Regions from separate parts of the Pseudomonas sp. TE3-3-F2023 genome, predicted to be linked through region 1. Evidence: predicted binding sites of a transcription regulator. Region 1 holds the regulator's gene; the other holds the start of a gene.
The links. The regulator sigma-54, encoded in region 1, starts transcription at its own class of promoters, with help from an activator protein. The targets are predictions, from matches to a motif close to ANTGGCATNNANNTTGCTNT.
Positions count from the first base shown of each region.

Region 2: the regulator sigma-54 is predicted to act here: its motif matches at 1,892-1,911, upstream of glnA (type I glutamate--ammonia ligase).

Region 1 covers NZ_CP145113.1:1,881,220-1,885,560, forward strand. The annotation lists gene V3314_RS08525 (HPr family phosphocarrier protein) at 1-256, opposite strand, end outside; gene rapZ (RNase adapter RapZ) at 276-1,130, opposite strand; gene ptsN (PTS IIA-like nitrogen regulatory protein PtsN) at 1,133-1,597, opposite strand; gene raiA (ribosome-associated translation inhibitor RaiA) at 1,610-1,918, opposite strand; gene V3314_RS08545 (RNA polymerase factor sigma-54) at 1,998-3,491, opposite strand; gene lptB (LPS export ABC transporter ATP-binding protein) at 3,668-4,341, opposite strand, start outside.
Region 2 covers NZ_CP145113.1:418,693-423,033, forward strand. The annotation lists gene thiI (tRNA uracil 4-sulfurtransferase ThiI) at 63-1,517, opposite strand; gene glnA (type I glutamate--ammonia ligase) at 2,009-3,415, shown strand; gene V3314_RS01865 (cupin domain-containing protein) at 3,589-4,032, shown strand; gene glnL (nitrogen regulation protein NR(II)) at 4,305-4,341, shown strand, end outside.

The DNA of each region.
Region 1 (4,341 bases):
AATAATTGTTGATCAGCTCGACCAGCGCTGCCATCGCATCGTCGTCCTGCTCACCTTCGGTATGAAGGTGCACCTGCGTACCTTTGCCGGCCGCCAGCATCATTACCGCCATGATGCTTTTGCCATCCACTAGCTTGTCCGGCGCACGGCCAACCCTGACCTGGCAGGGGAAGCGGCCGGCAACGCCGACGAACTTGGCTGCCGCCCGGGCATGCAGGCCCAACTTGTTGATGATGGTTATTTCACGGGCGGGCATCGTGGGGCGGATCCTTGGGCTAGAGGTCGCGGTGGCGGACCTGGACGTTTTTCAGGGATTGCTGCAGCAGCTGGCCAAGGCGTTCGGTGATGTACACCGAGCGGTGGTGACCGCCGGTGCAGCCAATGGCAATGGTGACGTAGGCACGGTTGCTGGCGGCGAAGCGGGGAAGCCACTTGAGCAGGTAACTGGAAATGTCGTTGAACATCTCTTCGACATCCGGCTGTGCGGCCAGGTAGTCGATCACCGGTTGGTCGAGGCCGGAGTGCTCACGCAGCTCGGGCTTCCAGTAGGGGTTGGGCAGGCAGCGCACATCGAACACCAGGTCTGCATCGACCGGCATTCCGCGCTTGAAACCGAACGACTCGACCAGGAACGCGGTGCCAGGCTCGGGCTGGTTGAGCAGGCGCAGCTTGATCGAATCACGCAACTGGTACAGGTTCAGGCTGGTGGTGTCGATCTTCAGGTCGGCCAGGTCTGCAATTGGCCCCAGCAATTCGCTTTCCACCCGAATCGCTTCCGCGAGCGAGCGGTTGGCGTTGGTCAACGGGTGGCGCCGGCGGGTTTCCGAGAAGCGCTTGAGCAGCATGTCTTCGTCGGCATCCAGATACAGCACGTCGCACTGGATATGCCGAGCGCGGGCTTCTTCGAGCAACTCGGGGAAACGCGTCAGGTGGCTGGGCAGGTTGCGCGCGTCGATCGACACGGCGACCTTGGGTTGCAGCAACTCGGTATTGATCAGCGCATTTTCCGCCAGTTGTGGCAGCAGCCCGGCGGGCAGGTTGTCAATGCAGTAGAAACCGTTGTCTTCCAGGACATCGAGGGCGGTGCTCTTGCCGGAGCCGGACCGGCCGCTGACGATGATCAGGCGCATGTTCAGTGCTCGTTCTGTACGTCCAGGACAACCTGGAACAGGGCCTCGCTGCTGGTGGCCGCACGCAGGCGATCACGGACCTCCTTGCGATCGAGCATGCTGGCAATCTGGCGCAGCAGTTCCAGATGGGCATCGGTGGCGGCTTCTGGCACCAGCAGGACGAACAGCAGGTCCACCGGCGCGCCATCGATGGCGTCGTAGTCGATAGGGGCTTCCAGATGCAGCAGGGCGCTGACCGGAGCGGAACATCCTTCAAGCCGGCAGTGCGGGATGGCGATGCCGTTGCCGAAACCGGTCGAGCCGAGTTTTTCCCGGGCGATCAGTTTTTCGAAGACGTCTTGCATCTCCAGTTCGGGCACTTGATCGGCGATGACGGTGGCGACCTTTTCCAGGGCGCGCTTCTTGCTGCCGCCCGGCACGTTCACGAGGGAACGGCCGGGGGTCAGGATGGTTTCAAGTCGGATCATGGATGAGGGGGATCAGCGGGCAGCTGCACCTTGCAGCAGGCTTTGCTGTTTTTCCTTGTGTTTTTTCAGTTGGCGGTCGAGCTTGTCTGCCAAGGCGTCGATCGCTGCATACATGTCTTCGTGTTCGGCGTTGGCAACCACTTCGCCGCCGGGAATCTGCAAGGTCGCCTCGACCTTCTGCTGCAGCTTCTCGACTTTCATGATGACCTGCACGTTGGTGATCTTGTCGAAGTGACTTTCCACGCGAGCGAGCTTTTCAAGCACGTAATCGCGCAGTGGCTGGGTGACTTCTACATGCTGTCCACTGATATTGACTTGCATACAGCTTCTCCTTTGTTGCCCGTGCATAAAGAGGCAGATCTTGCACCTGCCCCACAAACGCTGTGGCACATCTCAGGGGCTACATCAGTCGCTTGCGCTCGCTCGACGGTGCGATGCCGAGGGACTCGCGGTACTTGGCGACGGTGCGACGGGCTACCTGGATGCCTTGTGCCTCCAGTAAACCAGCGATCTTGCTGTCACTCAATGGCTTTTTCTGATTTTCCGCCGCAACCAGTTTCTTGATGATCGCGCGGATCGCCGTAGACGAGCATTCTCCGCCTTCGGAGGTGCTGACGTGGCTGGAGAAAAAGTATTTCAGTTCGTAGATGCCACGCGGCGTGTGCATGTATTTCTGCGTGGTTACCCGCGAAATGGTCGACTCGTGCATGCCCACCGCTTCGGCGATGTCATGCAGCACCAATGGCTTCATCGCTTCGTCGCCGTGATCGAGGAAGCCGCGCTGGTGCTCGACGATCTGCGTGGCCACCTTCATCAGGGTTTCGTTGCGGCTTTGCAGGCTCTTGATGAACCAGCGCGCTTCCTGCAACTGGTTGCGCATGAAGGTGTTGTCGGCGCTGGTGTCGGCCCGGCGCACAAAACCGGCATATTGCGGGTTGACGCGCAGGCGCGGAATGGCCTCCTGGTTCAGCTCCACCAGCCAGCGGTCGCTGTCCTTGCGCACGATGACGTCGGGCACCACGTACTCAGGCTCGCTGGACTCGATCTGCGAGCCGGGGCGCGGGTTGAGGCTTTGTACCAGCTCGATGACCTGGCGTAGCTCGTCTTCCTTGATTTTCATGCGACGCATCAGCTGGCTGTAATCACGGCTGCCGAGCAGGTCGATGAAGTCGGTGACCAGGCGCTTGGCTTCGGCCATCCACGGCGTGCTGGCGGGCAGCTGGCGCAGTTGCAGCAACAGGCATTCGCCCAGGGTGCGGGCGGCAACACCGGCTGGTTCGAACTGCTGGATGCGGTGCAGTACCGCTTCGACCTCGTCCAGCTCGATATCCAGCTCCGGGTCGAAACCGGCGCAGATTTCCTCGAGGGTATCTTCCAGGTAACCCTGGCCGTTGATGCTGTCGATCAGGGTGACGGCGATCAGGCGGTCGGTGTCGGACATCGGAGCCAGGTTCAGTTGCCACAGCAGGTGGCTTTGCAGGCTTTCGCCGGCCGATGTGCGGGTGGTGAAGTCCCACTCGTCGTCGTCGTTGCTCGGCAGGCTGCTGGCGCTGGTCTGGTAGATGTCTTCCCAGGCGGTGTCGACCGGCAGTTCGTTGGGGATGCGCTCGCTCCACTCACCGTCTTCCAGGGTGTCGGCACTGGTAGTGCTTTCCTGGAAGCTGTTGTCCTGGACTTCGGCGGCCGGCTTGTTCTCGGCGTTGTCCGCCATCGGGTCGCTATTGTCGAAGTCGTCGCCGTCTTCCTGACGTTCGAGCATCGGGTTCGACTCCAGCGCTTCCTGGATTTCCTGTTGGAGGTCCAGGGTGGAGAGCTGGAGCAGGCGGATGGCCTGTTGCAACTGCGGTGTCATCGTCAGTTGCTGGCCCATTTTTAGGACGAGCGATGGTTTCATGGCTGGGGCTTAATACCTTGTTCGCCGGCGCGCATGCGCCATCCACTACACGAGGGCGCCGGGGCGCCAGATCAAGCAAGTTTTATGCCTTAAATTGTAGCGTTTGCCTAGAGCACTGTAACAACTTTACCCCGGCCTTCAGGGCGATTTGCCAGTACTCCAGGCGCGTGCCGGGGTCAGAGCCGGAACTCGTGGCCCAGGTAAACCTCTTTGACCAGGTCGTTGGCCAGGATGGTTTCGGAGTCGCCTTCAGCGATCAGCCGGCCATCGTTGACGATATAGGCGGTTTCGCAGATATCCAGGGTCTCACGCACGTTGTGGTCGGTGATCAGTACACCGATACCCTTGGCCTTGAGGTGATGGATGATCTGCTTGATGTCGCCGACCGAGATCGGGTCGACACCGGCAAACGGTTCGTCCAGCAGGATGAACTTGGGTGCGGTCGCCAGCGCGCGGGCAATTTCCACGCGGCGGCGCTCACCACCGGACAGGCTCATGCCGAGGTTGTCGCGAATGTGGCTGATGTGGAACTCCTGCAGCAGGCTTTCCAGTTCTTTGCGCCGGCCGTCGCGGTCGAGGTCCTTGCGGGTCTCGAGGATGGCCATGATGTTGTCGGCCACCGACAGCTTGCGGAAGATCGAGGCTTCCTGCGGCAGGTAGCCGATGCCGGCGCGGGCGCGACCGTGCATGGGCTGGTGGCTGACATCGAGGTTGTCGATCAGCACGCGCCCCTGATCGGCCTGGACCAGGCCGACGATCATGTAGAAGCAGGTGGTCTTGCCGGCGCCGTTGGGGCCGAGCAGACCGACGATCTGGCCGCTGTCGATCGACAGGCTGACGTCGCGTACGA
Region 2 (4,341 bases), 1.5 Mb from region 1:
CTCAGCGGGCCCGATGGTCGGGAGGGCGATGGCGGATGCTGCCGCCATACAGCCCTGGCGTCTTATGCCGGACGATAAACACGCACATTGGCATGTCCCTCACTGAGCAGGTGGTGTGCGTGCAGACGGCTCATCACACCTTTGTCGCAATACAGCAAGTACTGGCGGTTGGCATCCAAATGCTTGAACTTGCTGTTGATGGCATAGAACGGCATGGCCTGGACTTCGATACCGTCGAGCACCAGAGGTTCGTCTTCCTGGGCATCGGGGTGACGAATGTCGATGACGATCTGGCCGGGCAGCGCCTCGGTCACTTCCTCGATTTCGATGTCCTTGCCCAGTTCGTCGATCACATGGTCGATGGATATCAGCCGGGCGCGTTCCAGTGCGCGCTCCAGCACGGCCATGTCGAACTGCTTCTCTTCATGCTCCATGCGGTGGCGCTTGGCGTGGGTGGTCGGGTTTACCGAGATCACGCCGCAGTATTCTGGCATGTGCTTGGCGAAGTCGGCAGTGCCGATCGCGTAGGCCTGATCAATGATGTCCTGCTTGTGGCTGGCCAGCAGCGGGCGCAGCACCAGCTTGTCGGTGGCCGAGTCGATGATCGACAGGTTCGGCAGGGTCTGGCTGGACACTTGGGAAATCGCCTCGCCGGTGACCAGAGCGTCGATCTCCAGGCGGTCGGCCATGTGCGCGGCACCGCGCAGCATCATGCGCTTCAGGGTCACACCCATGTAGCTGTTGTCGACCTTGTTGAGGATCTCGCCGACCACTTCCTCGAACGGCACGCTGATGAACAGCACGCGCTGGCTGCTGCCGAACTTCTTCCACAAGTAGTGGGCTACTTCCATAACGCCCAGCTCGTGGGCACGGCCGCCGAGGTTGAAGAAACAGAAGTGGGTCATCAGGCCACGGCGCATCATCTGGTAGGCCGCCACGGTCGAGTCGAAACCGCCGGACATCAGCACCAGGGTCTGCTCCAGGGCGCCCAGCGGGTAGCCGCCGATGCCTTGGTGCTGGTTGTGGATCACGTACAGACGCTGGTCGCGGATTTCGATGCGCACCAGCACTTCCGGGTTCTTCAGCGCGATGCCGGCGGCGCCGCACTGCTGGCGCAGCTGGCTGCCGACGTAACGGTCGACGTCCATCGAGGTGAAGTCGTGGTGGCCGCCGCGCTTGCAGCGCACGGCGAAATGCTTGCCGGCCAGCAGGTGGCCGAAGTGCTGCTTGCACTTGGCGACGATGTCATCGAAGTCGCCGAGCGGGTATTCCTCTACCTGCAGGAAGTGGGTGATACCGGGGGTGCAGGTCAGGCGCTCGATCATTTCGCGCTGGACTTTCTCGTCTTCGACGCGGGTGACCACTTCGAGATTGTCCCAGACACCATCGACCACGAGCTCAGGGTCGAGGTCCTTGAGCACGTTGCGGATGTTCTTGCCGAGCTGGCGGATGAAGCGCTTGCGCACCGGCCGGCTCTTGATGGTGATTTCTGGGAAGACTTTGACGATAAGTTTCATTGGTTAACAGCGCGCGCAGGGCCTGCCGAAAATGAGGGGCGCGAATTATAGCGGAAATTGCTCAGGATTTGACCAACTTTTGATCAGAAGCTTTCAGATAAATGCAGGAAGCGGGTTTTGCCCTGCCTGCTCCGGCCCTTTCGCGGGCTCGCCCACTCCCACAGGGACCGGACACATTTCCAAGGTTGTGCTAACCCCTGCGGGAGCGGGCGAGCCCGCGATGAGGCCCTCAAAGAAAGCACACAACTCAAGCAATGCACGCTATTGGTGCACTGCTACCAAAATTCGCATCTTAAGAGTGCATTCTTAACCGCCAACCCTACGCCAAATGCCCGCAAACGCCCCCTTTTATCCCGCCCTCGCCATTTTCGGGCACTGGCATGCAATTTGCTCCCTTGTGAGGCAGGTAAGCTTGGCCGACTATCCGCGCCCGGCAACACCCTTTTTCCAGGGCAGCGGCCCACCGCGCTCTAGACCATCCGGAGGACAACATGTCGAAGTCGGTTCAACTCATCAAAGATCATGACGTCAAGTGGATTGATCTGCGTTTCACGGACACCAAAGGCACTCAGCACCACGTGACCATGCCGGCGCGTGATGCACTGGAAGACGACTTCTTCGAAGTCGGCAAGATGTTCGACGGTTCCTCCATCGCTGGCTGGAAAGGCATCGAAGCTTCCGACATGATCCTGATGCCGGTCGACGAGACTGCCGTACTGGACCCGTTCACCGAAGAGCCGACCCTGATCATCACCTGCGACATCGTCGACCCTTCGAGCATGCAGGGCTACGATCGCGACCCTCGCGCCATCGCCAAGCGCGCCGAAGAGTACCTGAAGAGCACCGGCATCGGTGACACCGTATTCGCAGGCCCGGAGCCAGAGTTCTTCATCTTCGACGAAGTGAAGTTCCAGTCGGATATTTCCGGTTCGATGTTCAAGATCTTCTCCGAGCAAGGCTCCTGGATGACCGGCGCTGACGTGGAAGGCGGCAACAAAGGCCACCGTCCAGGCGTGAAAGGCGGCTACTTCCCGGTTCCGCCGTTCGACCACGATCACGAAATCCGTACCGCCATGTGCAACGCCCTGGAAGAAATGGGCCAGACCGTCGAAGTTCACCACCACGAAGTGGCGACTGCCGGCCAGAACGAAATCGGCGTCAAGTTCAACACGCTGGTGAAGAAGGCTGACGAAGTACAGGCGCTGAAGTACGTCGTGCACAACGTTGCCGACGCCTACGGCCGCACCGCCACCTTCATGCCTAAGCCACTGTACGGCGACAACGGCTCGGGCATGCACGTGCACATGTCGATCTGGAAAGACGGCAAGAACACCTTCTCGGGTGAAGGCTATGCCGGCCTGTCCGACACCGCCCTGTACTTCATCGGCGGTATCATCAAGCACGGTAAGGCCCTGAACGGCTTCACCAACCCATCGACCAACTCCTACAAGCGTCTGGTTCCAGGCTTCGAAGCCCCGGTAATGCTGGCCTACTCGGCTCGCAACCGTTCCGCCTCGATCCGTATTCCTTACGTCGGCAGCCCGAAAGCCCGCCGTATCGAAGCTCGCTTCCCGGACCCATCGGCCAACCCGTACCTGGCCTTCGCCGCCCTGCTGATGGCTGGCCTGGACGGTATCCAGAACAAGATCCACCCAGGCGATGCTGCCGACAAGAACCTGTACGACCTGCCGCCTGAAGAGGCCAAGGACATCCCGCAGGTTTGCGGCAGCCTGAAAGAAGCTCTGGAAGAGCTGGACAAAGGCCGTGCGTTCCTGACCAAGGGCGGCGTGTTCTCCGACGACTTCATCGATGCCTTCATCGAGCTGAAGAGCGAAGAAGAAATCAAGGTCCGCACCTTCGTTCACCCGCTGGAATACGAGCTGTACTACAGCTGCTGATCTGATCGGCGCCTGGCGCCGATGACATGATCACGAACGGCCTCCTTCGGGAGGCCGTTTTCGTTTCCGTGGCTGCGTCCTCGATTTCATACAGAACCGGCAGATGCCGCTGACATTTCGCCGCCCCTTCAGCACGCAGGGTAGGCGTCCCTTCAGTCAACGGACATCACGCCATGCGCAAACTTCTAACTGCAATGATTACCGTATCCGCCCTCCTCGCCGGCTGCGCCAGCAATGGCACCGCGCCAGGCCAGGCAACGTCACAGGTGCTTCACCGCGCCACCGGCAGTTGGGACGGCACCCCCTATCGCGATTACCCCGAAGGACGACCAGTGCTGTCGCTGGTGAAAGTCAGCATTCCCGCCCACACCACCCTTGGTTGGCACTGCCATCAGGCGCTCAACCTGGGCTATCTGGCAGAGGGCAGACTTGAGGTGGAAACCCGCGACGGCAAGCGCACAAGCCTGGTTGCAGGACAGACGCTGGCAGAACTTCATGGGGAAGTGCATCGCGGGCACACCACTGGGCAACCCGCCACTGTCATGGTGTTCCACGCAAGCAATGAAGACCTGGCGTTTTCAACGCCAGAAGCCGAATGCCCGCCAACTGTGCGATAAACCCTGAATCCACCTATGCTCTATATTGGTGCATTCTGTGAGCCAATGCCCCCGAATGCACCCCAAAAGCGATCACGTGAACCGTTTAATCAGTTCATTCTGGTGCGGTTTTCCCCGTTTCCAGGGCTTTATAGGCAAATTCCGCTTCTTTTCGGAGCCTTGGTTTGGTTCTTGCATTTTTTGCCCAAAGACTGGAATCAGCGGATCCACCGCGCGCCCGACCATGGCCGCGCCCATGCCCGACACGCGCCAAAAGAGGTCGACGACGCCCTATGACCATCAGCGATGCCCAGCACCGTCTGCTTCTGG